One region of the Kluyvera ascorbata genome, then DNA from elsewhere that is predicted to be linked to it. Evidence: predicted binding sites of a transcription regulator. Region 1 holds the regulator's gene; each other region holds the start of a gene.
What was found. The regulator Fur, encoded in region 1, represses iron uptake genes when iron is present. The targets are predictions, from matches to a motif close to ATAATAATGAGAACNACTATCAA.

Region 1 (10,591 bases):
AATGAACCCAGAGTCACTGGTTATCAAGCAGGGCTACGCTGAGCCGTCTCTGCAGGCCGCTGAAGCCGGTAAAGCGTTCCAGTTCGAGCGTGAGGGTTACTTCTGCCTGGACAGCCGCTACACCACGGCTGAGAAGCTGGTGTTTAACCGTACCGTTGGTTTACGAGACACCTGGGTGGGGTAATTAACACCCAATAATAAAAACGCCGCCCATGCGGCGTTTTTTTTGCCTCGTTTTTAACGAAAACTTTCGTTGGAATAACGGTGTTCTTTCGGATGAAAAAATACGTCCCTCATAGTTTCGCGTAGCGAATTAATGCAAACCTTCTAAGCCTAAGCGCTTCTTCATTTTTGATCTCTTCTATCACAGAAACATTATGTAAACGCTCTCATTCACATTTAACCCAGAGCCCACAAGGCCTGACGTGAATATGTTTCAATAACGCACGCTGTTACAAACAGAAACCAAATATGTGCGCTTTGTCATAATCCTGCACTCTCGTTGAGGAAAAGGATTGATAATTCGCGTCGCGAAAAATAGTCTATCGGTGTAGCGAAACACCTTTTTTAAGAAGTTCATTTTTTTTAAAGTTTTTATTTTTTGCTTCTGCTTTGCAGCGGCATTTTTAAAAGTCAAAGAGGATATAACTATGCGTACGTTTAGTGGCAAACGTAGTACGCTGGCGCTGGCTATCGCCGGTGTGACAGCAATGTCAGGCTTTATGATGACCCCGGAAGCAAAAGCAGAAGGTTTCATCGATGATTCTACACTGACCGGCGGTATCTATTACTGGCAGCGTGAGCGTGACCGTAAAGATGTCACCGATAATGACAAATACAAAACCAACCTTTCTCATTCCACCTGGAACGCCAACCTCGACTTCCAGTCTGGCTATGCTGCCGATATGTTCGGTATTGATATTGCTGCGTTCACCGCAATTGAAATGGCGGAAAGTGCAGAAAGCGGTCACCCGAACGAAATTGCGTTCTCCTCTAAGAACAAAGGCTACAGCGAAGATTACAGCGGCGATAAGAGCGGTATCAGCCTGTACAAAGCGGCAGCTAAATTTAAATTAGGGCCAGCATGGGCTCGCGCAGGTTACATCCAGCCAACCGGTCAGACGCTGCTGGCGCCGCACTGGAGCTTTATGCCAGGTACCTATCAGGGTGCTGAAGCCGGGGCCAATTTCGACTACGGTGATGCTGGCGCGCTGAGCTTCTCCTACATGTGGACCAACAACTACAAGGCGCCTTGGCACCTTGAAATGGACAACTTCTATCAGAACGATAAGAAGACCAAAGTTGATTACCTGCACTCCATCGGTGCGAAATACGATTTCAAAAATGACCTGGTGCTGGAAGCCGCATTTGGTCAGGCAGAAGGCTATATCGATCAGTACTTCGCCAAAGGTAGCTACAAATTTGATATCCCTGGCGGCCCGCTGACCACCAGCTACCAGTTCTACGGTACCCGTGACAAGGTGAGCGATCACGGCGTCAACGACATCTATGACGGCACCGCATGGCTGCAAGCATTAACCTTCGGCTACAAGCTGCAAGAAGTCTTCGACTTCCGTCTGGAAGGGACCTGGGTTAAAGCAGAAGGCCAGCAGGGTTACTTCCTGCAGCGTATGACGCCAACCTACGCCTCCTCTAACGGTCGTCTGGATATCTGGTGGGATAACCGCTCTGACTTCAACGCCAACGGCGAAAAAGCGGTCTTCTTCGGTACTATGTATGACCTGAAAAACTGGGATCTGCCGGGTTGGGCAGTGGGTGCTTCTTACGTTTACGCATGGGATGCTAAGCCAGCGACCTGGCAGTTGAGCCCGGATGCGTACTACGACAAGAACAACAAGATTAAAGAGTCTGCCTACAGCCTCGATGTAGCATACACCGTACAGGATGGTCGTGCGAAAGGTACGCTGTTCAAACTGCACTTCACTCAGTATGACAATCACTCCGATATCCCAAGCTGGGGCGGTGGTTACGGCAACATCTTCCAGGATGAGCGTGACGTGAAATTCATGGTTATCGCACCGTTCACCATTTTCTGATGCTAACGTGGCAGGGGGAGACCTCTGCCGCCGCTAAGAGGCTCATCGTATGAAAAAACTGATTATTGTTGCGCTGATGGCTGCTGGGTTAACCGCCTGTGCGCAATCTCCTGCGCCGAAGGAAGATAGCAAGCTGAAGGATGCCTACAGCGCCTGTATTAACACCGCAGAAGGCAACCCGGATAAAATTCAGGCCTGTCAAAGCGTACTGAACGTGCTGAAGCAAGAGAAAGCACACGAGCAGTTCGCGAACCAGGAAAGCGTGCGCGTCATCGACTACCAGAAATGCATTAACGCTAGAAAAATGGGCAATGATGAAGCAGTAGCAAAAAACTGCGATAAGATCTGGCAAGAAATTCGCAGCAACAATACGCCGCAGAAATAGGCTTACGCTGATAATAAAAAACCGCTGCTTGCAGCGGTTTTTTTGTGGGCGTCGTAAAACGCAGAGTATAAAAAAACCAGCGCATAGGCTGGCTTTTCGAGAGGCAGTACGCTTATTTTGCGACTGCGTCATGCGCGTGTTCATCTTCACGGCAGTCGCCTTCAGCGCAGTGACCGTAGAGATAAAGACTGTGGTTCGTTAAGCGAATACCATGCTTCGACGCGATTTCACGCTGACGAGCTTCGATGGAATCATCGCTGAACTCGATCACTTTGCCGCAGTCGAGGCAAATCAGGTGATCGTGGTGATGCTGCTGGGTCAGTTCGAAAACGGATTTACCGCCTTCAAAATTATGACGAGTCACGATGCCGGCGTCATCAAACTGGTTAAGTACGCGGTAAACCGTGGCCAAACCAATCTCTTCACCCATGTCGATCAGGCGTTTATATAAGTCTTCCGCGCTGACATGGTGGTTATCCGGTTCCTGAAGGACTTCCAGAATCTTTAACCGTGGAAGTGTGACTTTCAGGCCAGCCTTCTTTAATGCGGTATTGTTGTCAGTCATGCGGAATCTGTCCTGTTGCTAAACGATCAACTTCCATCAGCGAAAGTATCACAGAGAATGCACCCGAATTAATGCGTCTCATTATAGAATGACCCTATTGAAATGAAAACAGCAAGAGCCGGGTAAACTAAGCTATCAAAAACGAGGCTTCACCGACAAAGTTACGATGAGACCGCGCTAAATCAGAAGATATTGTACAGGTATGCGCTAAAAAGTTAAAAAATTGTAGCTATTATTTTAATTGCTTTTACCTATTAATGAGGCGTAGTTTCATCACTACGCCTCACTGTTTTGCATCAGGCGTTTTTGATCTCTTCCAGGTGCAGCTCTTCTGCAACCTGCTTAACCCATTTTTCAACGCGTTCAGCGGTCAGCTCAGGCTGACGGTCTTCGTCGATGGCCAGACCAACAAAGTGGTCGTCATCGGCCAGGCCTTTAGACGCTTCGAAATGGTAACCTGCCGTTGGCCAGTGACCGACGATGGTCGCGCCGCGTGGTTCAATGATGTCGCGAATGGTACCCAGCGCATCACAGAAATATTCAGCATAGTCTTCCTGGTCGCCGCAGCCAAACAGCGCGACCAGCTTGCCGTTGAAGTCCACTTCTTCCAGCGTTGGGAAGAAATCGTCCCAATCGCACTGCGCTTCGCCGTAGTACCAGGTTGGGATACCCAGCAGCAGAATATCGAATGCTTCCAGATCTTCTTTGCTGCTCTTGGCAATGTCGTGAACGTCAGCGACATCTTTACCAAGCTGTTTTTGAATCATTTTTGCGATATTTTCGGTGTTCCCGGTATCGCTACCGAAAAAGATGCCAACGATTGCCATGAGTAAAATAACCTCTTGAAACTTAATGATATGGTGGTGGCTTATTGCCCACAGATAAGGGCAATCATAGCAGAACTGAGAAGCGTGCGGAAACCGCTATCGTGCCGTACTGCACACTCTGCTACATGAAAGTGTGTTTTGGGGGGATTTTCAGACTTTCCCCTGTCCGTGTAGCTGGGCCAACTGACTCATCAACATCTCTTCGATGAGTTCGCTACGGCTCATATCACGGGCAGTCGCCAGCTCGTTGAGCGCATCAACGGCTTCGTTATTCAGCTTCAGCTCCACGCGTTTCAGACCGCGCACTTTGTCGCGTTTTAACTGATTACGCTTATTAATGCGCAGCTGTTCGTCACGCGAAAGCGGATTGGTTTTTGGTCTTCCCGGCCGACGCTCATTTGCGAACAAATCTAAGGTCGTACGGTCCGTTTGTTCTTTTGCCATGGTTCTGAGTGACTTCGGGGAAACAAGCTACCGGGCGGTGCCCAGTGCAGACAGCGCGCAATCATACATCAGTGAGACCCACACGCCAACGACCACGGCCATTCTGGCGCGCGGTCGATGCATTTTTAATCATTCACTGAGGTAACGACGGATAGCCCGCAGTACCGCGTCCGGTTTTTCGGCGTGAACCCAGTGGCCCGCACCGGCGATGACGTGTGCTTTTGCCTGGGGGAATTGAGCCAGCAGCGCGCTGCGGTAGGCTTCGGTGACGTACGGTGAATTGCCGCCAGGAATAAACAGAGCAGGGTGGTCCCAGGCCGGAATGGTTTCCCAGCCCACGATATGCGGGTATTGCTCCCACAACACCGGTACGTTAAAGCGCCAGGCACCGTCGACGAAGGATTTCAGCAGGAACTGAATCACACCTTCTTCTTTTAAGTATTCGCGCATTACCGTCGCGGCCTGCTGGCGAGTTGCTACACCGGCGCTGGTAACGGCGTTAATGGCCGCAAAAATCTCATCGTGGCGACGGACGTGATAATCCACCGGTGCAATATCAATTGCGACCAAGCGGTCGATGCGTTCTGGGGCCAGCGCGGTAAGCGCCATCACCGCTTTGCCACCCATGGAATGGCCGATAACCGTGGCTTTTTCGATGCTGTTGGCATCAAGCGTGTCGAGAAGATCCTGAGCCATGGCGGGATAGGTCATCTCATCGGCACGCGGTGAGAGGCCATGGTTACGCATGTCGACCTGGAGGATATCGTGATCGGTAACCAGGTCGCGGGCCAGGATACCCAGATTATCGAGGCTGCCGAACAGGCCGTGGACGAGAACGATGGGAGAATTATTGTGCAGGTTTTGTGCAGATTGCGCTCGGACATTCAATTTCATAGCAAAGTTCTTTTTTTCGCATTGTCGGGTTAGGGTATCATGTTGGACATTCTAACGCTCAGGGGCAAGAGAGGAACTCATCCGAATTTTGCCGTCTTCCTGGTTTGGCGCTACCCGCTGTTGGGTTTTGACTTTATAATCCCAATGAATTGTATTCAGAAAAATTATCGCACCGGATTAAGATGAAAACGATCGAAGTTGATGACGAGCTCTATCGCTATATTGCGGCTCACACTCTGCACATTGGCGAGAGCGCGTCCGACATTTTACGGCGTATGCTGAAATTCTCCGCCGCTTCCCAGCCCGTGGCTGCTGCCGCTGCGCCGGTCGTCAAAGCAGAACCGGCTCCCGCTCCGGCCCCGGCTGCTGCTCCCGTTGCTGACGTAAAAACGGTGAAAACCGCCAAAGATAAAGTTCGTGCCATGCGCGAGCTGCTGCTCTCTGATGAGTATGCCGAGCAGAAGAAAGCGGTTAACCGCTTCATGCTGGTTCTGACCACGCTGTACGCTCTGGACAACAAAGCGTTTGCAGAAGCTACCGAATCCCTTCACGGTCGTACCCGTGTCTATTTTGCGGCTGATGAGCAAACGCTGCTCAAAAACGGCAATCAGACAAAACCAAAACAGGTTCCGGATACGCCATACTGGGTCATTACCAATACCAATACAGGCCGTAAATGCAGCATGGTCGAACACATCATGCAATCAATGCAATTCCCGGGGGAATTGATTGAGAAGGTTTGCGGTACTATCTAATACTGACAATCTAACCCTTGCATAAGAAGGACCAGGCAATGGCAAACCATACCCGTGCAGGACAACCTGCACAGCAGAGTGATTTGATCAACGTCGCCCAACTGACGGCGCAGTACTACGTGCTGCAGCCTAACGTGAGTAACCCGGAACATGCGGTGAAGTTCGGTACGTCCGGCCACCGTGGGAGCGCGGGTCGTCACAGCTTCAATGAAAAGCATATTCTGGCCATTGCTCAGGCGATTGCTGAAGAGCGCGCGAAAAATGGAATTACGGGCCCATGCTATGTCGGGAAAGATACTCACGCGCTCTCTGAGCCGGCGTTTATCTCCGTTCTCGAAGTGCTGGCAGCAAACGGGGTGGATGTCATTGTTCAGGAAGACAATGGCTTTACGCCAACTCCAGCGGTATCTAACGCTATCCTGGTTCACAACAAAAAAGGCGGCAAGCTGGCCGACGGGATCGTGATTACGCCATCCCACAACCCACCGGAAGACGGCGGCATCAAGTACAACCCACCAAACGGTGGCCCGGCTGATACCAACGTCACCAAAGTGGTTGAAGACCGCGCGAATGCGCTGCTGGCAGCAAATCTGGAAGGCGTGAAGCGTATTTCGTACGACGCGGCACTGGCTTCCGGTCACGTGAAAGAAGTCGATCTGGTGCAGCCGTTTATTGAAGGGCTGGCGGATATCGTCGATATGGCGGCTATCCAGAAAGCCGGTCTGACCCTGGGCGTTGACCCGCTGGGCGGTTCCGGTATCGAATACTGGAAGCGTATTGCTAAGCATTACAACCTGAACCTGACCATCGTTAACGATCACGTTGACCAGACTTTCCGCTTTATGCACCTCGATAAAGACGGCGCGATCCGTATGGACTGCTCCTCCGAGTGTGCCATGGCGGGCCTGCTGGCGCTGCGTGATAAGTTCGACCTGGCGTTTGCTAACGACCCGGACTATGACCGTCACGGTATCGTCACGCCGGCTGGCCTGATGAACCCGAACCACTATCTGGCAGTGGCAATCAACTACCTGTTCCAGCATCGCCCGCAGTGGGGCAAATACGTTGCCGTGGGTAAAACCCTGGTCTCTTCTGCGATGATTGACCGCGTGGTGAACGACCTGGGCCGTAAGCTGGTAGAAGTACCGGTAGGTTTCAAATGGTTCGTTGATGGTCTGTTCGACGGTAGCTTCGGCTTCGGCGGCGAAGAGAGCGCGGGCGCTTCCTTCCTGCGCTTCGATGGTACACCGTGGTCTACCGATAAAGACGGGATCATCATGTGCCTGCTGGCGGCGGAAATTACTGCCGTCACCGGTAAGAACCCGCAGGAGCACTACAACGAACTTGCGGCTCGTTTCGGCGCGCCAAGCTACAACCGTCTGCAGGCCAGCGCCACTTCCGCGCAGAAAGCGGCGCTGTCTAAGCTCTCTCCAGAAATGGTGAGCGCCAGCACGCTGGCGGGTGACCCGATTACCGCGCGTCTGACGGCGGCACCGGGTAACGGCGCTTCTATCGGCGGTCTGAAAGTGATGACCGACAACGGCTGGTTCGCCGCGCGTCCATCCGGTACCGAAGATGCCTACAAGATTTACTGCGAAAGCTTCCTCGGTGCTGAACACCGTAAGCAGATTGAGAAAGAAGCGGTAGAAATTGTCAGCGAAGTGCTGAAAAACGCCTGAGTGATGGGGTAAGAAAAGGGGAGCCGAATGGCTCCCTTTTTTATCTCTCCGCGTGCTGGCGGCAGGTTAACATCTGGCAATCGATGCGCACGACGCAAACCGCTTTTAGCATGTCATCCCGATAGCTGAATGTTCGTCCCGGTACGGCCTGGCGCATAATGACATCCAGTCCGTGCACCATTTCTTCACGTTCATGCAAAATAGTCGCCCGTCCGCTGGCAATAATACTGGAATAAGCAAAGCTATAGTCGCATGCATCGGCAGCCGCAATTAATTGGTGATCGCCATCAATTTCAAGACTAATAGCAGGGTTTATGCGCAGTAAACGCATCTTTTTTCCGCTACGCGCGCCGTGGAAATAGAACGTCCAGCGCCCGTCTTCATGCGTATAGCCGAAATTGACGGGCACAATATATGGGCTGTACTCATCGTTAAGGGCGATGCGGCAAATCTGATGGTGCTGAAGCAGACTACGAATTTTATCGGGGTCGCTGACGATGCGTTCTGGATTGCTCATGATGATGGTCTTATCAGAAAAGAAGAAAAGTGGGCTGCAGTGGTCTGCAGCCCGGGTAGATTTAACCGTGTTTGTTTTTCAGTTCAAAGCGCGGCGATACCAGCCCGTACAGCGTCCAACCGAGGAACGTCACGATGGAACCGTACAGCATCGCTTCTTCGCCGGAAGAGTAGAGCGCATAGAAGCTATACATTGCCCCAATGAATGCCACGAAGTTGGCGACGCGTGCTTTGTTCATAGGCACGTTAGCCATCCGCTGGATAATCACCAGCGCAGCCATCGACAGGATGTACGGAATAATGTTGGTTACCACCGCCAGGTTAACCAGCACGTTGAACTGGTTGTTCAGCGACGGGCTAATGGTCATCAGCGACAGCCCGGACTGGATAATCACGATAACCAGCATCCCCTGAACCGGAGCATCAGCACTGCTGACGCGGGAGAAGATTTTCGGGAAGTAACCTTCGTCCGCCGAGGATTTGAACACCTGAGCAATGGTGAACTGCCAGCCGAGCAGCGAACCGCAGCAGGACATCACCATCAGCGCCATAATCACTTTCCCGACTTCCGGGGTGAACATCTGCGCGAAGGCCAGGCCGAACGGCGCGGTGGAGTTGGCCAGGTCCATGTTTGGTACGATACCGGCAATCACGTTGGTGGAGATGATGTAAATCACCGCCGCCCCGAGCGTCCCGCCGAGAACAGCAATCGGCACGTTACGTTCCGGATTTTCCACCACTTCGGCGTTTGCACAGGCAGATTCCAGACCAAGGAACGCCCACAGCGTCATGGCAATAGAAGAACCGACGGCGCTAAAGAACGGCACGTGGTGCGGGTTCCAGGATTCGACGTACATTGTCGGGCTGAACCAGTACCAGCCGATGATGCACAGACCCACCACCGGAATAATGACGCCCCATACCGTGATGCTGCTGATCTGCCCGGTAATGCGCGCACCGCCGAAGTTAGCAACGGTACAGATCCACAGCACGCCGATGGTGGCAAGCCCGATCTGCACCGGGCTCAGTGCGGCACCGAAAAGCTCGGTACCGTAACCCACCGCCGAAATGGCGATAGCGACGTTGGCAATCAGCAGTGAAACCCCGTAGGTATAGTTGGCCATGAAGTTGCCCGACTTACCGAAGGCATACTCCGCGTAGCCACCCATACCGCCGGGTTTCTTACTGAACATCCCGCATTTTGCAAAGGCCCAGGCCAGCGCCATCGAGCCGACGGCGGTGACCAGCCAGGAGATAATGGAGATGGTGCCGACTTCAGCGAGTTTGGTGGGCAGCATGATAATCCCGGAGCCCATCATGTTCACCATTGTCAGGATGGTGAGCTGAACAACACCCATCTTATTGTTGGCTTTGCTCATAATTTCTCCCCTTTCAGCAGGGCAGGTTGCGGCTGCTGAGTCTCAATCACGTTGCACCACACTTCTTTGCGGCCGTCGTGTTCCTGGATATAAACCCCCTGCAGCTCTGGCGCGAAGCCCGGCAGCAGGTTGATGCCTTCTTCCAGCGCTTTGAAGTAGCGCAGAACGGAATCACCCCAGATTTCCCCAGGAACAACACACAGCACGCCTGGAGGATACGGCAGGGCACCTTCGGCGGCGATTTTGCCTTCCGCCATCGACAGCGGTACCAGCTCAACCTGACCACGAAGGTAGGCGTAGTTGGCGTCCTGTGGATTCATGCTGACGCGTGGGAAGTGTGATTTACGGAACATCTCTTTTTGCAGCTGTTTCACGTTGTGACGCGCATACAGGTCATGCATTTCCTGGCAGAGCTGGCGCAGGGTGTAACCGGCATAGCGGTCTTTATGCTGACCGTAGAGCGATGGCAGAACCTCTTGCAGCGGCGCATCGGCTTCCAGCAGCGTTTCGAAACGGACCAGCAGCGCGACGAGCTGTTGCAGCTTGGCCATATCTTCCGCTGGCGTCAGCAGGAACAGGATGGAGTTGAGGTCGCATTTTTCCGGCACCACGCCGTGTTCACGCAGGTAGTTCGCCAGAATGGTGGCCGGTACGCCGAAGGTGTCATATTCGCCTTCAGCATTAATGCCCGGGGTGGTCAGCAGCAGTTTGCATGGGTCGACAAAGTACTGATGTTCTGCATAGCCTTCAAAACCGTGCCAGCGCTCGCCCGGTACGAAGTGGAAGAAGCGCAGATCGTTGGCAATGGTTTCGGTCGGCCATGACTGCCATGCTTTACCGTCAATTTCGCCTGGTACGAACGGGCGAATATGGTGGCAGTTATCGAGGATAAGCTTACGCGCTTCGATACCGTTGGAAACGCAGTCCATCCACATATTGCGGCCAGCCTGACCTTCATGCATACGGGCGTTCACGTCCAGGGCGGCAAACAGCGGGTAGAACGGACTGGTGGAGGCGTGCATCATAAAGGCGTTATTGAGGCGTTTATGCGGAACATAGCGCTGTTGGCCTTTGATATGGCTATCTTTCT
Region 2 (10,591 bases), 2.2 Mb from region 1:
CACGTCTCCTATCTGGCTAACGCGCGTAAGTTGGGCGATCGTCTGATTGTTGCGGTAAACAGCGATGCTTCTACCAAACGTCTGAAAGGTGAAACCCGCCCGGTTAACCCGCTGGATCAGCGCATGATTGTGTTGGGCGCGCTGGAGTCCGTGGACTGGGTCGTATCATTTGAAGAAGATACCCCGCAGCGTCTGATTGCCGAGATCCTGCCGGATCGTCTGGTCAAAGGCGGCGACTATAAGCCAGAGCAAATTGCCGGTAGCGAAGAAGTGTGGGCGAATGGCGGTGAAGTGCTGGTGCTGAACTTTGAAGATGGTTGTTCTACGACCAATATTATCAAGAAGATTCAGAAAGATAGCGAGAAGTAGTGCGCTAAATTTCCCCCTCACCCTAACCCTCTCCCCGTGGAGGATAGGGCCGGGGTGAGGGGGCTGTATTCTTACTCTTTGTCGTCTACGACCGGTGCCGCAGCGCGGTTTTCCAGCTCGCTAATCCGCTGTTCCAGCAGCGCCAGCTTCTCACGCGTACGCAGCAGAACCTGAGTCTGCACGTCAAACTCTTCACGGCTCACCACATCAAGACGCGTCAGCTGTGACTGGATCACCTGACGAACTTTCTTTTCAATATCATCCCCGAACTCACGCAGGCCTTTCGGCATGGATTCGTGGACCTGGCGGGCGATTTGTTCAATTTTTTTCGGGTCGATCATCTCTTGTTCCCTGATTCTGTCGGCATGAACGTTATTGTAGTGTCTTATCCCGGTGCGATAAACCAGAATTGTTCGAAGCTTATGCATTGCCGAAGATAGTCATTGGCGTTATAGTAAGTACGCTTATTCTCAGGGCGGGGCGAAATTCCCCACCGGCGGTAAATCAGCAACATCCAAAGAAGTTCGCGTTGCAGCAAGGCGGCAACTGAGCGAGTCACCAGGAGTTTAGTCAACTAAATGACTGGTGTGAGCGAAGGCAGCCAACGCAGCGGCAGCGTGAAATTCGAAGGATTGGCTGAAAGCCCGCGAGCGCTTCCTATGAACATGGGAAGGTCAGCAGATCCGGTGTAATTCCGGGGCCGACGGTTAGAGTCCGGATGGGAGAGAGTAACGATTCAGTTGGGTCAAGAGCCCGCTCGCGTTATCCATTTGCCGTTTATCGGCACTCCTAAGACTGCCCTGATTCTGGTAACCATAATATTAATGAGGTTTTTTTACCATGAATCAGACGCTACTTTCCTCTTTTGGTACTCCGTTCGAACGCGTTGAAAACGCGCTGATTGCTCTGCGCGAAGGTCGCGGTGCGATGGTGCTGGACGACGAAGATCGCGAGAACGAAGGCGACATGATCTTTGCCGCCGAAAACATGACCGTTGAACAAATGGCGCTGACTATCCGTCACGGTAGCGGCATCGTTTGTCTGTGTCTCACCGACGAACGTCGTAAACAGTTGGATCTGCCGATGATGGTAGAAAACAACACCAGCGCTTACGGCACCGGCTTTACCGTCACTATCGAAGCGGCTCACGGCGTGACCACCGGCGTTTCCGCCGCTGACCGTCTGACTACCGTTCGCGCGGCAATTGCCGACAACGCGAAACCTTCCGACCTGAACCGTCCTGGCCACGTTTTCCCACTGCGCGCGCAGCCGGGTGGCGTGCTGACCCGTGGTGGTCACACGGAAGCGACGATCGACTTGGTTTCTCTGGCAGGTTTTAAACCGGCTGGCGTACTGTGTGAACTGACCAACGACGACGGCACCATGGCGCGTGCGCCAGAATGCATCAAGTTTGCGAAAGAACACAATATGGCGCTGGTCACCATTGAAGACCTGGTGGCATACCGTCGTGAGCACGAGCGTAAAGCCAGCTGATTTTAGCGGCCTACGTGATAAAGCCCGGTTTGCGATACGCACCGGGCTTTTTTATTGTCTGTCGTCAGCCAATGCCCATCGATTGCAGAATCACCAGGCTCATTCCCATCACCGACATTCCGCACAGGACGCCGTAGCTTGGGTTATTGTTAGGGTCTATTTCTTTGGCCAGCGGCATGAGTTCATCCACGGAAAGGGCGACCATAATCCCGGCGACCGCCGCCATAATCGAGGCCATCAGCACCGGTGACACCATGCTGCCGAGAATCGCCCACGCCAGCACGCCGCCCAGTATTTCCGCCATACCGGAAATCCCCGCCCAGAAAACGGCTTTACGCTTTGAACCCGTTGCGGCATAGACCGGCCCGGCGACCGCCAGCCCTTCAGGAATATTGTGCAGTGCTACGGCGAGTGCGATACCAAAGCCTAGCTCGAGATTGTTGCTGGCAGTGACGAAGGTCGCGATGCCTTCCGGGAAGTTGTGCAGGCTGATGCCAAGGGTCAGCAAAATGGCGGTGCGGCGAATATTGCGCGGCAGCGGCTGGGTGTTTTTCTGCATCAGATCCTGCGGATGCGCGTGCGGTAGGGCGCGATCGAGGGCGAAATAGCCAATCAGCCCAATGACAAACATTCCGTAACCCAGCACTGGCGACATCCCCGGCGCGTCAAGCGCGGCGGGCAGCATCTCCATTAAGGAGATAAGCAGCATAATGCCGGCAGCAAAGCCGAGTGAAAAGGCGAGTACCCGGTTGGACGGTTTTTGCCCGATAACCCCGAGAATTGCACCGATAAAGGTGGCAGCTCCTGCCAGTAATGTCAGAATCAGCGGTACCGACATCGCTTACTCCTTATGATAATGATTATCATTCATGATATTGAAAATCGTCGCGGCTGGCGAGAGGCGACGTTAATCTTTACTTCATCCTTACATTCAAATTTTCTGAAGATCATCATCACGCTTATCTGAGTTTATCCTCACTGAAAACAGGTTAATGTGGTGTTATTCAATTATTCCCTCTGGAAGGATAACATCATGTCTCGTAGCCGAATGCCAGCACTGTTTTTAGGTCACGGTAGCCCGATGAACGTACTGGATGATAACCTCTATACCCGTACCTGGCAGCACCTGGGCGAAACTTTACCGCGTCCAAAAGCGATCGTGGTGGTGTCTGCGCACTGGTTTACCCGCGGCACGGGCGTGACGGCGATGGAAACCCCGAAAACGATCCACGATTTCGGCGGCTTTCCGCAGGCGCTTTACGATACCCATTACCCGGCTCCGGGCTCCCCGGCGCTGGCGCAGAAGCTGGTAGAGCTGCTGGCTCCTGTTCCGGTGGCGCTGGATAAAGAGGCCTGGGGCTTTGACCACGGCTCCTGGGGCGTGCTGATTAAGATGTACCCGAATGCGGATATCCCGATGGTACAGCTGAGTATCGACAGCACAAAACCGGCGGCGTGGCACTTTGAAATGGGTCGTAAGCTGGCAAGCCTGCGTGATGAAGGCATCATGCTGGTGGCGAGTGGCAACGTTGTGCATAACTTGCGTACGGCGAAATGGCACGGTGATTCAACGCCTTATCCATGGGCGACGTCGTTCAACGATTATGTGAAGGCAAACCTGGACTGGAAAGGGCCGGTAGAACAGCATCCGCTGGTGAACTATCTGTCACACGAAGGCGGTTCGCTGTCGAACCCAACGGCGGATCACTTCCTGCCGCTGCTTTATGTGCTGGGTGCCTGGGATGGCGAAGAGCCCATCACGATCCCGGTAGACGGTATCGAAATGGGCTCCCTGAGTATGCTGTCGGTATTAATCGGCTAGCAATTATTCAACGAAAATGTGGGGATAGAAGCGTGACAGATCCTGCGTGATCAGCGCTCTGTCCTCACGAATGCCAATCCCGGCCGGTTCGTCGTTAATCAGCCAACTGCCAATCAACATATAGCTATCGCCAAACTTCGGCAGCGGATGGAACTGTTGCACAATCATTCCTTCTTCGCCGTAAGGCCCTTCCACCTGCTCGATGGTTTTGCCGTTCTCAACGATCGAAATGTTGGCGCCTTCGCGGGAGAAGATCGGCTTCACCACGAATTTGTCCATCTCCGGATGATTGTCTTCGGCAAAGTAGGCCGGCAGCAGGTTCGGGTGATCCGGGAACATTTCCCACAGCAGCGGCAGCAGCGCTTTGTTAGAGATAATGCTCTTCCAGGCCGGTTCCAGCCAGCGCACGCCAGCGTCTTCGAGCTTGGTGGAGAACATCTCGCGCAGCATATATTCCCACGGGTAGAGCTTGAACAGGTTACTGATAACCTGATCCTGAAGATCGGTAAACTGGCCTTTCTCGCCCAGACCGATCTCATCAATATAGAGGAACTCGGTCGCCACGCCCGCTTCAGCGGCGCAGTCTTGCAGGTATTGCACGGTACCGCGATCTTCTACGGTGTCCTGACAGCAGGTCAGGTGCAGTAGCTGGAAACCGTGCTGTTCGCGCAGCACGTTGAAGCGCTCGATGATCTTTTCCTGCAGGCTGTTGAACTGATCGCTGCCTTCTGGCAGGTTGCCTGCGTTGATCTGATCTTCAAGCCAGATCCACTGGAAGAACGCGGCTTCGTACAGTGAGGTTGGGGTATCGGCGTTATTTTCCAGCAGCTTCGGTTCACCGGTGCCATCCCACGCGAGATCGAGGCGCGAGTAGAGCGACGGCTGCTGTGTTTGCCATGATTGGCGCACGAAAGTCCAGGTGTGCTTCGGAATGCGGAACTTCGCCATCAGCTCATCGCTGGCGATGACGCGCTCAACCACTTTCAGGCACAGCTGATGCAGTTCGGCTGTGACTTCTTCCAGTTTTTCAACCTGCGCCAGCGTCAGCTTGTAGTAGGCTTCTTCGCTCCAGTACGGCTCGCCGTACATGGTGTGAAAGTTGAAGCCGTACTCCGTCGCCTTTTCACGCCAGTCCGGGCGTTCAGTAATGCTGATTCTTTCCATGTTAATTAGCCGCCCATTGAACGGGTGGTGGTGCCTGATGCGCTACGCTGCATGGTGGACTGCTTGGCAACGGACTCACCGAAGCCGCCACGGGTCACGGTGCTGGTGGTCGCCGGTTTTGGCGCCATAGCGGTTTTCGGTACGTTCATCGAACGGCCCGGCTGCGCTGCACCGTAGTTTTTACCGCTGGCATCGGTGTATTTACCGTAGGCCGGGCTGGATGGATTCTTCGAGGTGAAGACCGGCTGCTGCTGGTAGCCACCCATGCCACCGCTCATCATACGACCCATCATGTAGCCCGCCATCAGCGGCATCCAGAAGCTGCCGCTGCTTTGAGCCTGCGCCTGGTTTTCACCGCTGGCTGGTGCCATGCCTGCCTGTGCAGGTGCCTGCTGACATTGGCCTTCGCCAAATTCAGCGACGCAGTCTTCACGGCTGGCGTATTTCGGCGCGGTACGTTCGGCTTCTTTCAGGGCGTTATCGAAGGTGGTTTTACACTCGGCGCTTTTGCCCGGATTCGCCGCAGAGCAGTCGTCCGCGTTTTGATACAGCGTGACGGTTTCGTCAGTTTTTTCACAGCCCGCCAGCATGAATACCGCGGTAACGGCTAATGCGACCGGAGTGAGGTGACGCGCGCCCCAGCTTTTACGAAAGGCGGCGTGTTGAATATTGTTCGTCCGTTTCATTGTGTTCTTCCTGGACCCAGTAGAGTGGTATTGCAATAACGCTCAGGATAGTGGATGAGTGGTTGAAAATGAAGCGAAGAAGGGCGTAAAGCGGCGGATCTTTACGTTGCCTTACGTTAGCGCAAGAGAATAAAAAAAGGGCCCGCATAAAGCGGACCCTTTTCGGTACGGCGTGAAGCCTTAGCGCAGACGCGCTTTGCTGGTCGCCGGAGAGGTGTAGCCATCCGCCGAGGCGTCCTGCTGCGGGTTCTGCGGCGCAACGCTGTCGGTAGACGTGGCAACGTTTTTACCCAGCGTATTGTTCAGCGCAAGCAGATCCTGCTCGTTGAGCGTACCCAGCGCATTTTTGATATTCAGCTGGTTGATCAGGTAGTTATAACGCGCGCTGGAGAGCTGTTGCTTAGCGTTATACAGCGTGGTGGTCGCATCCAACACGTCAACGATAGTACGCGTACCCACGGAGTAACCCGCTTCCATCGCGTCTAAAGAGCTCTGTGCAGAGACAACGGCTTGTTTATAGGCGTTGATGCTGCTGATAGAGGCGTTGATGTTGTTGAAGGAGGAACGCACGGTCTGTACGACGGAGCGGTGCGCGCTTTCCAGCTGCTCGCTCGCGCCGACGAAGTTGTACTGTGCCTGTTTCACCTGCGAGTTAACCATCCCGCCCTGGTACAGCGGCAGGGAGAAGCTCAGGCCAATTTTGTTCTGGCCAGCATCGTTGTCGTTGTACTGTGAACTGTTGGTTTTAGAACCGCTGTAAGAGGTGTTGGACACCCCGGTAGAGGCGGTTAAATCCAGCGTCGGCAGGTGGCCGTCCTGCGCCTGGCGAATTTGTTCACGCGCCAGATCCTGGTTCAGACGAGCCTGAAGCAGCGAAAGGTTGCGGTTTTCCGCTTCTTTCAGCAGCGAGTTAACGCCCTGCGGCTTGTCGGTTTTAAAGCTGTCGACGTTCAGAGAAGCCAGCTCTGGGTAGTAGTTACCGGTGACCTGACGCAGCGCTTCAACGGCGTTGTCGAGGTTGTTACGCGCGGTTACTTCGTTCGCCAGTACGGTATCGTACTGTGAACGGGCGTTCTGCACGTCGGTAATCGCCACGAGGCCAACGTTAAAGCGCTGAGTGGTTTGATCCAACTGGCGGTAAATCGCCTGTTTCTGCGCTTCGGTGTAGGAGAGCGAGTCAATCGCGCTCAGCACGTTAAAGTACGCGGTGGCGGTATTCAGGATCAACGTCTGCTGATCGGTCTGGTAGGTGACGTCCTGAATGCCTGCTGCTTTTTCCTGCAGGGTCAGAGCGCGCCATTTAGACATATCGAACAGCGACTGCGTTAACTGCAGTGAACCGCTGGTCACGTTGGAGTTCACGCCGTTGCTGTCGCGGAAGCCATTGGTATAGGTATAATCGGCACCCAAACCCAACTGCGGTAACAGCGGGCTACGCGCTTCGTTGATCTTTTCGAATGCAGCATCGCGGTCTGCTGCTGATTTACGGAGATCTGGGTTACTGGTACGTGCCTGCTGATAGACCTGTAACAGGTTCTCTGCCTGGCTCATTGTACTGAAACCCGTAAGGCTCAGACCAATAAGGATGGGGAGCAATTTCTTCATTTGCATGTGCATTCCTTGTTGTGAAGCTTAGCGCTGATCTAATTCACAGAAAAAATATTCGCCGATTGTACCAGAGTCTGCCACGTTAAAAAGTTGTCGTAATGTGCCATCTGGCGTTAATTTGCACCAATCTACCACAGAGAGTGTGGAACCTAAGATAAACGGACTTTAAATCCACGATTTCACCACAATTACAGCATAGGCAAGGCCATGACAAAATCATGTAACCCGGTGGTTACCCTCTCGAAAAACGATGTAGAAATTATTGCACGAGAAACAGTATATCGCGGTTTTTTTTCAATAGATGTGTACCGTTTTCGCCATCGTTTATTTAACGGTGAGATGAGCGGCGAAGTTCGACGCGAAATTTTTGAGCGCGGTCACGCTGCAGTCTTGCTACCCTTTGACCCAGTGCGTGATGAAGTAGTGCTGATTGAGCAAGTTCGCATTGCGGCTTACGACACCAGTGAGACACCCTATTTGCTGGAAATGGTTGCCGGCATGATTGAAGAGGGCGAGAGCGTAGAAGACGTGGCTCGCCGCGAATCAAAAGAAGAAGCTGGTCTTGAACTCGGTCGGGTTAAAGAGTGTCTGAGTTATCTGGCAAGCCCTGGCGGCACCAGCGAGCGCCTGACCATTATGGTCGGTGAAGTGGATGCAACAACGGCCAAAGGTATTCATGGCCTGGCGGATGAACACGAAGATATCCGGGTTCATGTGGTAAGCCGGGAGTACGCTTATCAATGTGTTGAAGAGGGAAAAATTGACAACGCAGCGTCTGTCATCGCTTTGCAATGGCTACAGCTGCATTATCAGGACTTACGAAAAGAGTGGATCAAATGAAGCGTTATACACCTGACTTCCCTGAAATGATGCGCCTGTGCGAAACCAACTTCGCACAATTACGTCGATTACTGCCGCGCGTTGATGAAGCCGGCGAAATGGTGAACTATCAGGTGGCCAATGCGCAATATCGGTTAACGATAACGGAATCAACTCGCTACACTACGTTGGTCACAATTGAACAGACGTACCCGGCGGTGAGCTACTGGAGCCTGCCATCGATGAGCGTACGGCTGTATCACGATGCGATGGTGGCTGAAGTGTGTTCAAGTCAGCAGATCTTTCGCTTCAAAGCGCGATATGATTATCCAAATAAAAAGTTGCATCAACGCGACGAAAAGCATCAAATTAATCAGTTTTTAGCTGATTGGCTAAGATACTGTTTAGCACATGGAGCGATGGCGATTCCGGTTTGTACATAGCACCTTTCAGGTTGTCTCTGAGGCGCTGCCAGCGATGACGCAGCATGAAAGGATGATGTGTATGTTTGCATCGTGAAACCTAAGGACACCATTTGGAAAGCCTTTTAAACCTTCCTCTGGCTGGTGGGGCCAGTGTCAGGGTACTGCAAATTACTGATACTCACCTGTTTGCTAAGAAAGATGAAACGCTGTTAGGCGTGAACACCTGGGAAAGCTATCACGCTGTTTTGCAGGCGATTCATGCCTCGGCGCGCGACGCAGACCTGGTGGTTGCGACGGGCGATTTAGCACAGGATCACTCATCCGCGGCCTATCAGCACTTTGCTGATGGCATCGCGAGCTTTTCTGCGCCCTGCGTTTGGTTGCCGGGTAATCATGACTTCCAGCCATCCATGTACAGCACGCTTCAGGACGCGGGGATCTCCCCGGCCAAGCGCGTAATGGTAGGCGAGCACTGGCAGATCCTACTACTGGATAGTCAGGTCTTTGGTGTGCCTCACGGCGAACTAAGCGATTTCCAACTCGAGTGGCTCGAGAAACGACTCGCTGAAGCACCGGAACGACACACGCTGCTATTGCTGCACCACCATCCGCTGCCGGCGGGTTGCAGCTGGCTCGATCAGCACAGCCTGCGTAACGCCGCTTCGCTGGATAACGTGCTGATACGCTATCCGCGCGTGAAAAACCTGCTTTGTGGACACATCCATCAGGAGCTCGACGTTGACTGGAATGGCCGTCGTATCATGGCGACGCCATCGACCTGCGTGCAGTTTAAGCCGCACTGCGCCAACTTCACGCTGGATACCGTTTCCCCTGGATGGCGCTGGCTGGAGCTGCATGCCGATGGTTCATTAACCACCGAAGTTTGCCGTCTTGCCGGGTGCGAATTCCATCCTGATACCGCATCTGAAGGCTATTGATGGCGACGCTTCTTTATCTGCACGGATTCAACAGTTCTCCATGGTCTGCCAAGGCTACTGCGCTTAAGCAGTGGCTGGCGGAGCACTATCCCGACGTGAACATGGTTATTCCCCAGCTACCGGCTTACCCGGCGGAAGCTGCGGAGATGCTTGAAGCGTTGGTGCTGGAATATGGCGGGGAGCCGCTGGGCATTGTGGGGTCATCACTGGGCGGTTATTACGCCACCTGGCTGTCCCAATGCTACATGCTGCCAGCCGTGGTCGTGAACCCGGCGATACGCCCGTTCGAGCTGCTGGTGAATTTCCTCGGGCCGAACGAGAATCCCTACACCGGGCAGCAATATGTGCTAGAGTCACGCCATATTTACGATCTCAAAGTCATGCAAATTGACCCACTGGAGGCGCCGGATCTTATCTGGTTGCTTCAGCAGACCGGCGACGAAGTGCTTGATTACCGCCAGGCCGTGGACTATTTCGCCTCCTGCCGACAAACGGTAGAGGAGGGCGGTAATCACGCATTTACCGGCTTTGAAGATCACTTCACACAGATTATCGATTTCCTGGGGTTGCATTAAGCAACGCCAACTACCTACGAATAGATCATGACGCAATCTTCTTATAACGCTGATGCCATTGAGGTACTCACCGGGCTTGAGCCGGTTCGCCGCCGCCCGGGGATGTACACAGATACCACACGTCCTAACCACCTTGGTCAGGAAGTGATTGATAACAGTGTGGATGAAGCGCTTGCCGGGCACGCAAAGCGTGTTGAGGTTATTCTTCATGCCGATCAATCACTGGAAGTGATTGACGACGGCCGCGGTATGCCCGTCGATATCCACCCGGAAGAGGGCGTGCCCGCCGTTGAGCTGATCCTCTGCCGTCTGCACGCGGGCGGTAAGTTCTCCAACAAAAACTACCAGTTCTCCGGCGGCCTGCACGGCGTGGGGATCTCGGTGGTTAACGCCCTGTCAAAGCGCGTTGAGGTGAACGTACGCCGCGATGGTCAGATCTACACCATTGCCTTTGAAAACGGCGACAAGGTTGAAGACCTGCACGTGACCGGCACCTGCGGCAAACGCAATACCGGGACCAGCGTCCACTTCTGGCCGGACGAAAGCTTCTTCGACAGCCCGCGTTTTTCCGTTTCCCGCTTAAGCCACCTGCTGAAAGCGAAAGCGGTACTCTGCCCTGGCGTTGAAATCGTCTTTAAAGACAAAGTAAACGACACCGAACAGACCTGGTGCTATGCCGACGGTCTGAACG
Region 3 (10,591 bases), 1.3 Mb from region 1:
TGCTTTGCTATCGCGATGAATATAAACAGGTACTTGGCGATAAACGCGGTGATTTCAATGTGATGTTGGTACACGAATGGTTGCCACAGATACTGGAACGCAAAGCGCATACGCTGTCTTCTGGCGAACCCTGGTATCTGTTTGGTCACTGTACTGAGGTCACGGCATTGCCGACGGCACCGAAGCAGTGGGCCGCCATTTTTGCCCATTTTGGCGCGAAGCTCGAAAATGTTAGCGTGGGCTGCTGCGGCATGGCCGGAACCTACGGGCATGAAGTAAAAAATCACGCCAATTCACTGGGTATCTATGAGCTTTCATGGCACCAGGCTATGGAAACGTTGCCCCGTAACCGCTGTCTGGCAACGGGGTATTCGTGTCGCAGCCAGGTGAAGCGCGTCGAAGGAAGCGGCGTACGCCATCCATTGCAGGCATTACTGGAGATGATGGGATGATCTGGAAAAGACAAACTACGCTGGAAGCACTTAATGCGATGGGCGAAGGCAATATGGTCGGGCTACTGGATATCCAGTTTGACCATATCGACGACGATTCATTGGCGGCGACAATGCCGGTGGATCATCGCACGCACCAACCGTTTGGTCTGCTTCACGGTGGCGCATCGGTGGTGCTGGCGGAGACGTTAGGCTCGGTGGCGGGCTATCTGTGTACCGAAGGTGAAGACAGGGTGGTAGGGCTTGAAGTCAACGCCAACCATATTCGTTCCGCGCGTAGTGGTCGCGTTCGTGGCGTGTGCAAAGCGCTCCACGCAGGTCGTCGTCATCAGGTCTGGCAGATTGAAATCTTCGATGAGCAGGGGCGTTTATGCTGCTCATCGCGGTTAACGACTGCCGTCGTCTAAGAGATTTGCACGGCGCTATATCTGGCGCCGTGCAAACCCGCTATTCAGCCCATCCTAGGTATTATTGCGGCAGCGCATCTGGTGCAATGTTCATGTTCTTCAGAACCGGCCCCATGATATTGCCAAAGATAGGTGCTGCCACTGAGCCACCAAAGTGGGTGCCGGCGGTTGGGTTGTTCACCACGACCACCAGCGCCACCTCAGGATGACTGACAGGGGCAACCCCGGCGGTATAGTTCACGTAACCCCCATCGTATTTACCACTGTCACCCAGTTTTTCCGCGGTACCGGTTTTGGTCGCCAGCCGATATCCAGGCACTGCGGCTCTCACGCCGCTGCCGCCGGGAAGCACGTCACTTTCCATCATATGGACGACAGTTTTTACGATTCTAGGGTCGGCAACCTGCTGGCCCATCACCGGTGGCGTTACCTTAGTGATGGAAAGCGGGCGGTAGACGCCATATGAACCCATGGTGGCATATTCGCGGGCAATCTGTAGCGGTGTGACGCGCAGTCCATAGCCGAATGAGAAGGTGGCGCGTTCAATATCTGCCCACTGTTGGCGGTGGAGTGGGAAATAACCCACGCTTTCACCGCTCAGCCCCAGATCGGTCGGTTTCCCAAGTCCAAATGCCTGGTAGGTGTCAACCAGCGCCTGAGCTGGCATTGCCAGCGCGATGTGGGACACACCGATATCACTCGATTTCTGCAGGATGCCGGTCGGAGTCAGTTGCGGCCAGTGGCCAACGTCACGAATAAGGTGACCGTTCACGCTATACGGTGTGGTATTGAGTAGCGTATTAGGCTGAATAATATTCCTCTCCAGCCCTTCAATAATGACCAATGGCTTAACCGTAGAGCCAGGCTCAAAGCTGTCGTTGATAGCCACATCGCGCATTTGCGTTTGGGTGGCGTTATCAAAGTTATTGGGGTTGTAAGAAGGATAAGAGGCCATGGCGAGGATCTCGCCAGTATCAATCTTAACCAGCACGGCGGCACCGGAGTCGGCTTTATTCAGCAGTACGCCGTCGCGCAGTTTGCTGTACAGGGTGTACTGGTCGAATTTATCAATACTGAGCTGAACGGTCGGCGCTTGCTTCGGTGCATCGTAATTTAATACGCTGATAATGCCGCCATTGGCGTCCTTACGGTAAATTTCCTTACCGGGCTCACCTTGCAGAATATTGTCATAACCCTTTTCGACGCCGTTCAGCCCCGTATTATCCGCACCCACGATGCCAATTAACGGCGCGGAAGCTTCACCCATCGGGTAGAAGCGGCTGTCATCGTAAATTTCGCTGATACCTTTTATATGAAGGTCAGCCACATCTTTAGCGATACCGAGCTCAACTTTACGTCCGAGAAAAAGAAAATGACGGCGTGAGTTCTGATAAATTTTGCTCGCAATTTGATCCGGTGTGGTATTTAGCGCAGACGCAAGATACTGCCATTTTGGGTCGCGAAAATTAGGACTGGCCTCAACGATTTTCACCGGGTCCGCAACCACATCACGCGAAGGAACGCTCATTGCCAGTGCTTCGCCGTTGCGATCCACTAAGGTACCGCGGTTAGTTGGCAGCACGATGGTCCGCAACGAACGCTGATCGGCCTCGCGTGCCAGCATGGGATGATTAAGGAATTGCAGATCTGCCACTCGCACCAGTAAAACAGCAAGGCAAAACAGAATACCAATACAAAGTATTATGTAACGAGATGTAATAAATGAGTCTTTATTTTGCTTTTCTGTTGATTTGTTTTTCATTTGTAACATTAAACCACATGATTTTTATTTTTATTAATAAAATGCCGATGGCCGAAGCATAAATCATGACCACAGTTATACGATGTAAATATCCATTTTTCAGGCAAGCGTGGCAATCAGTTTACAGGTAATGTCATTGATAACAAGCCATTAAGTTAACATATTATTTCAAGGCTCAAGTCATATTATCTCGCGCCAGTTAAGGGATGATAGCGGTGATATTCCGAAGGATAGCGACACAAAAGTGCCCATAGGTGAATTTGTCATCACTTACGTTATGGGTATTTTGTCGTGTGCCATGCCGTTATCGGAATTATCCAGGCTGAATTGACTCATGCTGGCGAGGTTATCGCACTTTCTTTAAAAGATACCAAGGCGTCATTGCTGGATGATAAATCTGCAGGGGGCAAAGCGTGGGTAAAGGGTGAGTTGATAAACCAAGACGGCCGGATAAGCAGTTACTCAAAAGAATACAGAAATAAAAAAGGCCACATGGGTGGCCTTATGCTGTTATTTTTCACACAGTTCTACGTCGATACGATAACGTATTAGTTGAAGCCAAGACGGATCAAATCCAGTGGGCAATACACACCATCGCAGCCCTCAATTTCAACGCAGTCAGTACGGCGCAGTTGCTCAGCCGTTTTACCTTCACCGTGAATTGACCGGATAACGCCCGTCGCGCCATTGTTAGCAATCATGACGCGGCTGCCGATAGTGATAGCGTTACGGTTACGATCGTAGGTTTTCATCGTCTCCTCCTTTCACATTCAAGACGGGATATATTTGCGGTGTGAATTAATACCGCTATCGAACACGTCATGTTTTGAGCTTCGTCAAAAGAGAGGGTTATTCCGTTGTCGGAAATCCCTTGATTATCAAGGAGGCCGTTAAGATTTTCTGGAACCAATAAACCAGATGAGGAATCCTGCGGCGGCACCGGTACAGGCAGTGCTAAGGTAGAGGAAAGCGTGTTCGAGAAAATAGCGCTGAAGGGTCATCCGCCCAGTCCAGACATCCTCAGATGAATCACCAACGGCAAAGTCAATGAAGACCAGCACAAAGGTAAACATGAGCGCATAAGTCATCATCATGTAGCAAAGTGAGAAAAAATTGAATGAAGAATGGCTGCGCACGAGGGGAACCTAGGTTTGGTTTGAACAGGTAAGATAGCTTATTGTGTAACAGATGCCTAGATGTGAAATGCAGCGTTGAGACCGATGACGGGTAAAGACGAGAGTGAAATGTGTGAGTGGTGAAACCGGATGAGGATAGACGTCCGTTTGAACGATGACGTTTCCTCAACCGCTAGATTTGCTGTCCGCTACCCGCGCTTAGCCAAAAGTTGGATAAACCGCGCGTTCGTCTAATTTGATGCAATGTTTAAGACGCTCTTCTCCGCGATAGATATAACCGAATGAGTCGGTCGATACGCGATGAAGAAGAGTGTCGCCATTGGCGAAGGGGATGATTTCGACATCACCTACGTGCTTATGGCCCGCGCCGGTTTCAAAATGTCCTTCCCATGCTTCCTGTGTGTGTTCATAGACGTGCAGAATGACCTCGACGAACCCGCGTCCCTGGCAGTTCAACTTAAGAATGGTTGACGAGAAATTGAGGGCGTAGGCCTGAAAAGAGAAAAGGAACAAGAAAATCGCTAACTTCATAACATTCACTTTATTTATTAAAAACCAAGAAACGAGGGATTGTTACTGTTTTGGGTAAGGATAATCTTGCTGTCGATCAATGAGAGGCGTATCAACTACTATTTGCTGTTTAATTAATATGTTAGTCATATCTCAATGGTTGCAATATGTTCAGTGATGGTGTGTCTTTGCGCAGGAGCTTATCAGCTCGAAAGAGCGTTATCGCTAAACGAAATATTTCTATTGATTAAGTTTTCAGGTGTCTATGTTCACGATGATTTACCGCGCGTTGCTGAGTTGTCTACGCGATTAAAAAACGATCAGGAGACTCTTTGATGAGTAGTAGAAATGGATGCGAATAGATGAAGGGTTGAAAAAAACAGGTGTAAATAAACTGATGAATAAATGCACAGGATCAATAATCCCATGTATTATCCACATCACTAAAATTGATATACATCAATTTTAGTGAAAAAAATCGAAGGCCTCATATTTAATTCTAAGCCTTTCTTTGAGTACCCCATAAGCGGTATCCCCTATCATGAAATGGATTAATTATCTAAAAATATAAATTTTAACAAATTTAATGTCTTTGGTATTGCTTCTTTGTAGTGTTTTGTATTGATTGTTTTGCGTTTGAAAATGTAATTGTAACTCTTATTGCGCCTCGGTAATCTTGAAAACGAGAATATAACACACGGGGTGGCGGTGGATAATAATATTAAGCTTCTTGGATATAGAATTGATAATAGACTTTATTATTCCGTAGAAAACAAAACCTTGATTTCTTTAGATGGCAGTGAGAAAAGCATTCCACTCAGAACAACCAAAGCACGCTTGCTTGAATATTTATTGCTAAAATCAGGTAGTAAAATAATTACCGATCAGGAGTTGCTAATAAATATCTGGGACAAATATGGGTTGAGTTCTTCGAGTCAACGTCTGTGGTTGGTTATGAGAGAATTGAAAGTCATCCTGGGTGGGTTCAATGTGTCAGATGATCTGTTTATACGGGTAGAAAACAACGGCTATCTCGTTGATGTTGCATTTGTTCGTGAAGTTGTCGAATTTACGAGGAAGGTGAAGACCGGAGAACGTTAGGTTACATCAGGAAGATACTGGCAAATTTTAGCGCACTTTAATTGAGGATAATAAAATAAATCCAGCGTTCACCAGCACAAAAAGCAATCTAATAGTTGTGTACACGAATAACTATTGGCTTTACCAGGGGATAAAACTTTCTCTTAAAGACTTTGATGTATTCCACTATATAGATGAACGCATCGACTTTAATCAACAGAAAATGATATTTGTAGACGGCAATATTCTTCTTGAGGGTAAAAGTGATAACTTCATCTCTTTTATTTATTCGAACTGCATTGATCGGATAGTATGGCTGACAGGTCACGATACGGGAATGGTATATCCTCTTTGGGCTGCTGGTGACCGTGTTATCAATATAAATAAGAGTCGCGACTGCTTCTCACAGGTTTTGCGAGCTGCGGCGACAGAACTGTCGATGGAAGGTATTGCATACTACGTACGACTTTCACCAACAGAAGCCCTTATCCTTAACTATCTTGCTAAGGGCTTCTCTATCGCCCAAATCGCTTTTATGACGGACAAAGCGGCTAAAACAATCTATCAACACCGCGCGACGATACTGAAAAAACTGGGTTATAAAAATGCGGCTTTCATGCAATCTATATTTTTGAAGTTAGGCAAGTTGATGTGGACGAACAGAAGGCCACGGTTGGCAGACGTTTCTGCAGCATCATAGCCACCTACACCTGCAGGTAGGGCAAGCGTTCAGCATATAGATAGGACGTCGTTTTCGACCGGGTGGTAGGGCAGTAAAGAACATTTAGGATGTTGATTTTACTTTGTTTATTGGCATTTTCTTTGACCAAAAGGTATTGGAATTTTCGCCGGGGCGTAGTTGGGGCGCTAAAAGCCCCCTACATGTCCTGACAGTGTTTTTGCTAACCTGTTGATAATGCTCTAAGTGCTTGATTCACAGAAAGTCGAAAAACCGATTAAATAAATAGGCATTGGCTATACATCTTTAGCACATCTCGCCAACCCACCTATCATCCTCAATAAATCCATTATTTTTCAAAGCATTGTAAAAATAAATCTATCTCATTCGGCGTTTGTCGCAGGGTCTATGCTTATAAAAAGGCATTTATAAAGGGAAAACCGCGAATACCCCCACGCGGCGCGGGTTGAAGTGATAATCATTATCACTAACATAGCGTTATCCCTTTGTAGCTCCACTGATGAGGTAGACCTATGGATTTGCATTCAGGAACTTTCGATCCTAACGACGTCAGCTGGCGTGGTATTACGCTGACTCCGTCTGCGGCGGCGCATATCCGTGAGCTGGTAAAACAACAGCCCGGTATTCAGGGCGTTCGACTCGGAGTGAAGCAGACCGGCTGTGCGGGTTTCGGCTATGTGCTGGACGCGGTCAACGAGCCGGATAAAGACGATCTGCTGTTCGAAGCCGACGGCGCGAAGCTGTGGGTGCCTTTAAGCGCGATGCCGTTTATTGACGGCACGGAAGTGGATTACGTGCGGGAAGGCCTGAACCAGCTGTTTAAATATCATAACCCGAAGGCGCAGAACGAATGTGGCTGCGGCGAAAGCTTCGGGGTATAGGCGGTACATAATGACGCGCAATACTGATGCAAGTGACGATGTCCAGACCTGGGCCGGTGGCCCGCTGAACTATAAAGAAGGGTTTTTTACCCAACTACAGACCGACGAACTAGCAAAAGGCATCAACGAAGAGGTGGTGAGAGCCATCTCGGCCCGGCGCAATGAACCCGAGTGGATGCTCGAATTTCGCCTGAAGGCGTACCATGCCTGGACTCAGATGGAAGAGCCGCATTGGCTGAAAGCCCACTATCAATCGCTGAACTATCAGGACTACAGCTATTACTCCGCGCCGTCCTGCGGTAACTGCGATGATACCTGCGCTTCCGAGCCTGGTGCGCAGCAGCAAACCGGGGCCAGCAGCTTTCTGACCGATGAAGTTGAAGCGGCCTTCAACCAGCTCGGCGTTCCGGTACGCGAAGGCAAAGAGGTGGCGGTGGACGCCATTTTTGACTCTGTCTCGGTCGCCACTACCTATCGCGAAAAGCTAGGCGAGCAGGGGATCATATTCTGTTCCTTTGGCGAAGCGATCCACGATCATCCTGAGCTGGTCCGGCGCTACCTGGGTACGGTCGTGCCCGAAAACGATAACTTCTTCGCCGCGCTGAATGCGGCGGTGGCCTCGGACGGCACCTTTATCTACATCCCGAAAGGGGTGCGTTGCCCGATGGAGCTGTCGACCTATTTCCGCATCAACGCCGAAAAAACGGGTCAGTTTGAACGGACGATTTTGATTGCCGATGAAGGCAGCTACGTCAGCTATATCGAAGGCTGTTCCGCCCCGGTGCGCGACAGCTACCAGCTTCACGCGGCGGTTGTTGAGGTGATCATCCATAAAGATGCGGAGGTGAAATACTCCACCGTACAAAACTGGTTCCCTGGCGACAACAACAGCGGGGGGATCCTCAACTTCGTCACCAAGCGTGCGCTGTGTGAAGGGGAAAATAGCAAGATGTCGTGGACGCAGTCGGAAACCGGCTCGGCTATCACCTGGAAATACCCAAGCTGCATCCTGCGTGGTGATAACTCGGTTGGTGAGTTTTTCTCGGTGGCGTTGACCAGCGGTCATCAGCAGGCCGATACCGGCACCAAAATGATCCACATTGGTAAGAACACCCGTTCAACCATTATCTCGAAGGGGATCTCTGCCGGGCATAGCCAGAACAGCTATCGCGGGCTGGTGAAAATCATGCCGACGGCGACCAATGCGCGTAACTATACCCAGTGCGACTCTATGCTGATTGGGCCTGACTGCGGCGCGCATACCTTCCCGTACGTTGAGTGTCGCAACAACAGCGCGCAGCTAGAACATGAAGCCACAACCTCACGTATCGGGGAAGATCAGCTGTTTTACTGTTTGCAGCGAGGAATTAGCGAAGATGACGCTATCTCAATGATTGTGAACGGTTTCTGTAAAGATGTTTTCTCGGAGCTGCCGCTGGAATTCGCCGTGGAAGCGCAAAAATTGCTGGCTATCAGCCTTGAGCACAGCGTCGGTTAAGGATTAAGGGAAACGATATGTTGAATATCAAAGAATTAGCGGTCTCGGTTGACGATAAAGCGATTTTGCGCGGCGTTAACCTGAACGTGCGTCCGGGTGAGGTGCACGCCATTATGGGGCCGAACGGTTCGGGAAAAAGTACGCTCTCCGCGACGCTGGCTGGCCGTGAAGATTACACCGTCACCGGTGGTTCAGTCAGCTTTAAAGGAAATGACCTGCTGGCGCTGTCGCCGGAAGAACGCGCGGGAGAGGGCATTTTCATGGCCTTCCAGTATCCGGTTGAGATCCCGGGCGTCTGCAATCAGTTCTTCCTGCAAACCGCGCTGAACTCGGTCCGTGCGCACCGGGGCCAGGAGCCGCTCGATCGTTTTGATTTCCAGGATCTGATGGAAGAGAAAATCGATCTGTTGAAGATGCCTGCGGATCTCCTGACCCGCTCGGTCAACGTCGGTTTTTCCGGCGGGGAGAAAAAGCGTAACGATATTCTCCAGATGGCGGTGCTGGAGCCGGAACTCTGCATTCTCGATGAAACGGACTCCGGGCTGGATATCGATGCCCTGAAAATCGTCGCCGACGGGGTGAACTCACTGCGCGACGGCAAGCGGGCGTTTATCATCGTCACCCACTACCAGCGCATTCTGGATTACATCAAGCCTGACGTGGTGCACGTGCTCTATCAGGGGCGAATTGTGAAATCCGGCGACTTCCGTCTGGTGAAACAACTGGAGGAACAGGGCTATGGCTGGCTTAGCGAACAACAGTAGCGCGCTGCAACAGTGGCAGGCGCTGTTCCAGTCGCGGGGCGGCAACGTTTCACCTCAGGCGCAGCAGCACCTCCAGCAAGTACAAAAGCTGGGTTTGCCGACACGTAAGGATGAAGACTGGAAATACACCTCGTTGGATAAACTGCTTGCCAGCACTTTCGTTGCTCCGGCACTGCCCGCGCTGACCGCAGAAGAGCGTGATGCCCACGCGGTGGCGTTGGATGCTTACCGTCTGGTGTTTGTTGATGGGCAGTTCGATGCCCGTCTGAGCGACGATTTATCGGCGAGCGGATTTGAGGTAACGATCGATAACCAGCGTCAGTCGCTGCCGGAAGCGGTTCACGGCGAAGTCTTTCTCCACCTGACCGAAGGGCTGGCGACCAGCGTGACCCATATTCAGGTGGCGCGTAACCAACATCCGGCAAAACCGCTGCTGCTGCTGCATATTACTCGTGGACTTGATTCTGATGAGATGAACACCGTGCACTATCGCCATCACCTGCGGCTGGCGGAAGGGGCGCAGGCGACGGTGATTGAACAGTACGTTAGTCTGAATGCAGCGCGCCATTTTACCGGTGCAAGGTTGACCGCGGAGGTGGCGGACAATGCGCAGCTTCATCATTTTAAGCTAAACGTTGAAAACGCCCTGAGTTACCACTTTGCCCATAACGATCTTCGCCTGGGACGCGACGCCTCGGCCTTCAGCCACAGCTTCCTGCTGGGCGCGGCGGTCACGCGCCATCACACCAGCACGCAGCTAAACGGTGAAAACAGCACCCTTCGGGTGAACAGCCTATCGATGCCGGTGGGTAACGAGGTATGCGATACCCGCACCTGGCTTGAGCACAATCAGGGCTACTGCAACAGCCGTCAGCTGCATAAAACCATCGTTAACGATAAGGGCCGGGCGGTGTTTAACGGCGTGATTACCGTAGCACCGCACGCGATCAAAACCGACGGGCAGATGACCAACAACAACCTGCTGCTTGGCCGCCTGGCGGAAGTGGATACCAAACCGCAGCTGGAAATCTACGCCGATGACGTGAAGTGCAGCCACGGTGCCACCGTAGGCCGTATCGACGACGAACAGCTCTTTTACTTACGCTCACGCGGGGTCGCATTAGAGGAAGCGAAAAGAATCATCCTCTATGCGTTTGCCGCTGGGCTGACCGATGCCATTGCCCTTGAGCCGCTTAAGCAGTATGTGCTGACGCGTATTGGGCTGCGTCTGGCAGGAGGTAAACAATGACTTTTTCCGTACAACAGGTTCGTGGTGACTTTCCGGTGCTGGCTCGTGAGGTTCACGGTCAGCCGCTGGTTTATCTCGACTCGGCCGCCAGCGCGCAAAAACCGGAGCAGGTGATCAACGCCGAAGCCACCTTTTATCGTCACGGCTATGCC

Region 2: the regulator Fur is predicted to act here: its motif matches at 2,708-2,730, upstream of zupT (zinc transporter ZupT).
Region 3: the regulator Fur is predicted to act here: its motif matches at 6,498-6,520, upstream of sufA (Fe-S cluster assembly scaffold SufA).

Annotation. Positions count from the first base shown of each region.
Region 1 is NZ_CP096201.1:3,526,254-3,536,844, reverse strand. Features, by position in the region: gene glnS (glutamine--tRNA ligase) at 1-184, shown strand, start outside; gene chiP (chitoporin ChiP) at 651-2,057, shown strand; gene MY052_RS16895 (ChiQ/YbfN family lipoprotein) at 2,107-2,442, shown strand; gene fur (ferric iron uptake transcriptional regulator) at 2,555-3,007, opposite strand; gene fldA (flavodoxin FldA) at 3,304-3,834, opposite strand; gene ybfE (LexA regulated protein) at 3,985-4,278, opposite strand; gene ybfF (esterase) at 4,408-5,172, opposite strand; gene seqA (replication initiation negative regulator SeqA) at 5,355-5,927, shown strand; gene pgm (phosphoglucomutase (alpha-D-glucose-1,6-bisphosphate-dependent)) at 5,966-7,606, shown strand; gene MY052_RS16860 (pyridoxamine 5'-phosphate oxidase family protein) at 7,647-8,123, opposite strand; gene potE (putrescine-ornithine antiporter) at 8,185-9,501, opposite strand; partial or broken gene speF (ornithine decarboxylase SpeF) at 9,498-10,591, opposite strand, start outside.
Region 2 is NZ_CP096201.1:666,520-677,110, forward strand. Features, by position in the region: gene hldE (bifunctional D-glycero-beta-D-manno-heptose-7-phosphate kinase/D-glycero-beta-D-manno-heptose 1-phosphate adenylyltransferase HldE) at 1-369, shown strand, start outside; gene ubiK (ubiquinone biosynthesis accessory factor UbiK) at 441-710, opposite strand; gene ribB (3,4-dihydroxy-2-butanone-4-phosphate synthase) at 1,210-1,863, shown strand; gene zupT (zinc transporter ZupT) at 1,928-2,701, opposite strand; gene ygiD (4,5-DOPA-extradiol-dioxygenase) at 2,897-3,685, shown strand; gene MY052_RS03205 (glutathionylspermidine synthase family protein) at 3,689-4,849, opposite strand; gene MY052_RS03210 (DUF1190 family protein) at 4,855-5,535, opposite strand; gene tolC (outer membrane channel protein TolC) at 5,716-7,140, opposite strand; gene nudF (ADP-ribose diphosphatase) at 7,351-7,983, shown strand; gene MY052_RS03225 (DUF1249 family protein) at 7,980-8,405, shown strand; gene cpdA (3',5'-cyclic-AMP phosphodiesterase) at 8,498-9,325, shown strand; gene yqiA (esterase YqiA) at 9,325-9,900, shown strand; gene parE (DNA topoisomerase IV subunit B) at 9,928-10,591, shown strand, end outside.
Region 3 is NZ_CP096201.1:2,261,468-2,272,058, forward strand. Features, by position in the region: gene ydiJ (D-2-hydroxyglutarate dehydrogenase YdiJ) at 1-452, shown strand, start outside; gene menI (1,4-dihydroxy-2-naphthoyl-CoA hydrolase) at 449-859, shown strand; gene MY052_RS10675 (penicillin-binding transpeptidase domain-containing protein) at 921-2,630, opposite strand; gene ydfZ (putative selenium delivery protein YdfZ) at 3,170-3,373, opposite strand; gene MY052_RS10685 (hypothetical protein) at 3,512-3,757, opposite strand; gene MY052_RS10690 (hypothetical protein) at 3,956-4,288, opposite strand; gene MY052_RS10695 (hypothetical protein) at 4,976-5,368, shown strand; gene MY052_RS10700 (helix-turn-helix transcriptional regulator) at 5,466-6,047, shown strand; gene sufA (Fe-S cluster assembly scaffold SufA) at 6,560-6,928, shown strand; gene sufB (Fe-S cluster assembly protein SufB) at 6,939-8,426, shown strand; gene sufC (Fe-S cluster assembly ATPase SufC) at 8,444-9,190, shown strand; gene sufD (Fe-S cluster assembly protein SufD) at 9,165-10,439, shown strand; gene sufS (cysteine desulfurase SufS) at 10,436-10,591, shown strand, end outside.